Regions from separate parts of the Mesorhizobium sp. CA15 genome, predicted to be linked through region 2. Evidence: riboswitches for the same ligand, from Rfam matches in the RefSeq annotation. Region 2 holds a riboswitch; the other holds the start of a gene.
The links. A riboswitch is a leader RNA that binds a small molecule or an ion and turns the genes downstream of it on or off. The one in region 2 is predicted to bind S-adenosylmethionine.
Positions count from the first base shown of each region.

Region 1 (2,196 bases), on a different contig from region 2:
GCAAAGGCCGCCTGCTTGCCGCCCTTGACGTCGAGGCAGATCAGCGTCGAGCCTCCCGACATCTGCTTCTTGACGATATCCGCTTGCGGATGATCGGCGCGGCCCGGATAGATGACACGGGCGATCTCCGGCCGCTCGGCCAGGAAATCGGCGATCTTGCCGGCGCTCTCGGTCTGCTGGCGCACACGCAGCGGCAGCGTCTCCAGGCCTTTGAGCAGCGTCCAGGCGTTGAAGGGCGACAGGCTGGGACCGGTGTGCCGGAAATAGTCGTGCAGGTTCTCGTCGATCCACTTCTTGTCCGACAGGATGACGCCGCCGAGGCAGCGGCCCTGGCCGTCTATGTGCTTGGTCGCCGAATAGACGACGATATGGGCGCCGAGCAGCAAGGGCTTCTGCTGCAGCGGCGTGGCGAAGACATTGTCGACGATCAAGCGCGCGCCGATCGAATTGGCGAGCCTGGCGACGGCGGCGATATCGACCACCTCCAGCGTCGGGTTGGTCGGGCTTTCCAGGAAGAACAGCTTGGTGTTCGGCCTTATCGCCTTTTCCCAATTGGCGATGTCGGTGCCGTCGACCAGCGTCGCCTCGATGCCGTAGCGCGGCGCCAGCGTCTCGACCACCCAGCGGCAGGAGCCGAACAGGGCGCGCGCCGCGACGATATGATCTCCGGCCTTGGCGCTGCAGAGCAGCGCGGCGGTTACTGCGGCCATGCCGGAAGCGGTGGCGCGGGCATCCTCGGCGCCTTCGAGCGCGCACATGCGCTTTTCGAACATGTCGACGGTCGGGTTGGCGTAGCGCGAATAGATGAAGCCCGGCTCCTCGCCCTTGAAGCGGGCTTCCGCCGCTTGCGCCGTCTCGTAGACATAGCCTTGGGTGAGATACATCGCCTCGGATGTCTCGCCGAAACCGGAACGCAACGTTCCGCCATGCACGAGTGCTGTCTGAGGTTTCCAGTTGCGCTTCTTGGTGCTCATAGCCCTGCTTTCAGACACAAAAAAACCGGCCGCGAAGTCGCAACCGGTCCATATAGCCTTGCGGCTCGACGGTCCTTTAGCGACTTATTTAACGTGGCTGCAAGCCGACCGGCCAAATCACCACGGGATAACGACCCTTTAGACCCGCGCCGCGCTTGCGTCAATTGCCGGCTTCATTAAGAGGTTTGTACCAGCCGGGCGGCAAGAGCCCGCTTAGATCCTCGCCCGGCCTTGTGAACGGAGCCAGCCTTTGCGGCAAACAGGCATTCTTCCGGATCAGGACATCGCAGCGCTGTTCGAGGCGAAGGCGCTGAAGTCGCCGCGCGCGCTGGACGCCGACCAGATCCAGCCGGCCAGCCTCGATCTAAGGCTCGGCGACAAGGCGTTTCGCGTGCGTGCCTCGTTCCTGCCGGGTCCAGATCATCGGGTCGTCGACAAGCTCGAGCGGCTGAAGCTGCACGAGATCAGCCTTGCAGAGGGCGCGGTGCTGGAAACCGGCTGCGTCTATATCGTGCCGCTGCTCGAGAGCCTGACGCTGCCGGCGAACGTATCCGCCTCGGCCAATCCGAAGAGCTCGACCGGCCGTCTCGACATATTCACGCGCGTCATGACCGATCGCGGCCATGAGTTCGACAAGATTGCCGCCGGCTACCGCGGGCCGCTCTATCTCGAGGTCAGCCCGCGCACCTTCCCGATCGTCGTGCGCGCCGGCTCGCGGCTGTCGCAGATCCGCTTCCGCACCGGCAACGCGGTGCTCTCGGAGAATGAGCTGCGCGACCTTCACCGCGCCGAGATGCTGGTCGCCACCGAGCCGCCCAATATTTCAGGCGGCGGCATCGCGCTCTCCATCGATCTCGACGGCGACAAGGACGGCCTTGTCGGCTACCGCGGCAAGCACCACACCGGACTGGTCGACGTCGACAAGCGCGCCGCCCAGGATGTCGTCGATTTCTGGGAGCCGATCTACAAGAGCGGCGCCGGCGAACTGGTGCTCGATCCGGACGAATTCTATATCTTGGTCAGCCGAGAAGCCGTGCACGTGCCGCCGCTCTATGCCGCCGAGATGACACCCTTCGATCCGCTGGTCGGCGAGTTCCGCGTCCACTATGCCGGCTTCTTCGATCCGGGCTTCGGCCACTCCGCCGCCGGCGGCAGCGGCAGCCGCGCGGTGCTTGAAGTGCGCAGCCACGAGGTGCCTTTTATCCTCGACCACGGCCAGATC
Region 1 covers NZ_JAIUHQ010000030.1:286-2,481, reverse strand. The annotation lists gene LB515_RS27255 (O-succinylhomoserine sulfhydrylase) at 1-974, opposite strand, end outside; SAM riboswitch at 1,031-1,108, opposite strand; gene LB515_RS27250 (2'-deoxycytidine 5'-triphosphate deaminase) at 1,225-2,196, shown strand, end outside.
Region 1: linked by a shared signal. The riboswitch ahead of LB515_RS27255 (O-succinylhomoserine sulfhydrylase) and the one ahead of metX (homoserine O-acetyltransferase MetX) in region 2 are both predicted to bind S-adenosylmethionine.

Region 2 (2,196 bases):
CCAGAAGCAGTCCGTCGCCCGAGCCGACATCGAGGACGCGCGAATTGGCCGGGATGAGATCAGTGACGACCTCGAGGTCGACACGCTGGGCGCGATTGACGCTCATGGCTTCGCCTCCTGCATAGCGCATGATCCCGGTCCGAAAAGTCGGCGACTTTTTGCGTTCGCTGACCTTCGGTTCGGGGTCATAGGCTTAGCCCCCTGGCGCGGGCGGCGGAGGCGATGAAGCCGTTGATGGCCGCGAACAGTTCCGGCTCGTCGAGCAGGAAGGCGTCGTGGCCGCGATCGGTTTCGATCTCGACGAAGGAGACGGAAGCGCCCGCCGCGTTCAAGGCATGCACGATCGATCGGCTCTCCTCGGTCGGGAACAGCCAGTCGCTGGTGAAGGAAACCAGGCAAAAACGCGTCTTGGTACCGGCGAAGGCGTCGGCGAGGCGCCCGCCGTGATCGGCGGCAAGATCGAAATAGTCCATCGCGCGGGTCAGATAGAGGTAGGAATTGGCGTCGAAGCGGTCGACGAAGGTCATGCCCTGATGGCGCAGATAGCTCTCGATCTGGAAATCGGCGTCGAAGCCGAAGGTCAGCGCCTCGCGGTCCTGCAAATTGCGGCCGAACTTGCGGTGGAGCGCGGCTTCCGAAAGGTAGGTGATATGAGCGGCCATGCGCGCGACGGCGAGCCCTTTTTCCGGCCGCTTGCCGAAATCGAGATATTTGCCGCCATGCCAGTCGGGATCGGCCATGACGGCCTGTCGGCCGACTTCATGGAAGGCGATGTTCTGCGAGGAATGGCGGGCGCCGGTGGCGATGGGCAGGACGCAGAACACGCGCTCCGAATGGCTCGCCGCCCATTCCAGAACCTGCATGCCGCCCATCGAGCCGCCAAGGACGCAAAACAGCTTCTCGATGCCGAAATGATCGACCAGCATCGTCTGCGCGCGCACCATGTCGCGGATGGTGATGATCGGCAGGTCGAGCCCGTAGGGCTTGCCGGTCGCCGGGTTGGTCGAGGCCGGGCCGGTCGAGCCGAGGCAGCCGCCGACGACGTTGGAGCAGATGACGAAGAAACGGTTGGTGTCGATGATCCTGCCGGGGCCGATCAGAACCTCCCACCAGCCCGGCTTGCCGGTCACCGGATTGGTGTTGGCGACGTGCTGGTCGCCGGTCAGCGCATGGCAGACGAGGATGGCATTGGAACGCGCGTCGTTGAGCGTGCCATAGGTCTGGTAGGCAATCTGGAAGGGCGAGAGCAGCGTTCCGGCGTCGAGCTTCAGCGGCTTGTCCGGGCCGAACCGCAGCACCGGGCTCGACGGATGGTCGGCCTCGTCGTTGGTTCTTGCAGCACGCTGAGCGGCCATGTCCGTCCTCATCCTGTCCCGCATCGGTCTCGTCCCGACGCGGTGTCCGGCCGGCAGCGGACAATAAAAAACCGGCATTGCCGTCGCAAAGCCGGTTACAGGTTGCAAACGGCCCTTTAGCGAGTTGTTTAACGTGGCTGCAAGCCGACCGGCCAAATCACCACGGGAGTCTGGCAATCCTTCTAGGACCAGCGCCGCGCTTCGTCAACGGGTGGCCTCCTCGCGACCGGATGCGGGTGCCAGCCGGCGGCACTCGACATTCCAGCCCGTGGCCTGTATTTCCGCTGCGGCCTTGAAGGCCTTCTCGACGGATTTGTGACATGAAGCAGGATCAGCCCCGTCCGACGCCCCGCGCGGGCATCATGGACATCGAGGCCTATGTGCCGGGAAAAAGCACCGCGCCGGCCGGCGTGACGAAGGTCTATAAGCTGTCGGCGAACGAAAACCCGCTCGGGCCCTCGCCGAAGGCGATCGAGGCCGCGCGCGAAGTGGCGGCGAAGCTCGATGTCTATCCCGATGGCACCGCCCGCCGGCTGCGCGAGGCGATCGCCGAGGTGCATGGGCTGAATCCGGCCAACATCATCTGCTCCAACGGCTCCGACGAGATCCTGGGGCTGCTGGCGCAGACCTATCTCGCGCCGGGCGACGAGGCCGTGTTCACCGAGCACGCCTTCATGGTCTACAAAATCTATATCCAGGCGGCGGGCGCCAAGCCGGTGGCGGTGAAGGAGACCGAGGAGCGCGCCGACATCGACGCGATTTTGGCCGCGGTGACGCCGGCGACGCGGATCGTGTTCCTCGCCAATCCCAACAATCCGACGGGCACCTATGTGCCGTTCCA
Region 2 covers NZ_JAIUHQ010000008.1:128,542-130,737, forward strand. The annotation lists gene metW (methionine biosynthesis protein MetW) at 1-106, opposite strand, end outside; gene metX (homoserine O-acetyltransferase MetX) at 186-1,355, opposite strand; SAM riboswitch at 1,452-1,529, opposite strand; gene hisC (histidinol-phosphate transaminase) at 1,676-2,196, shown strand, end outside.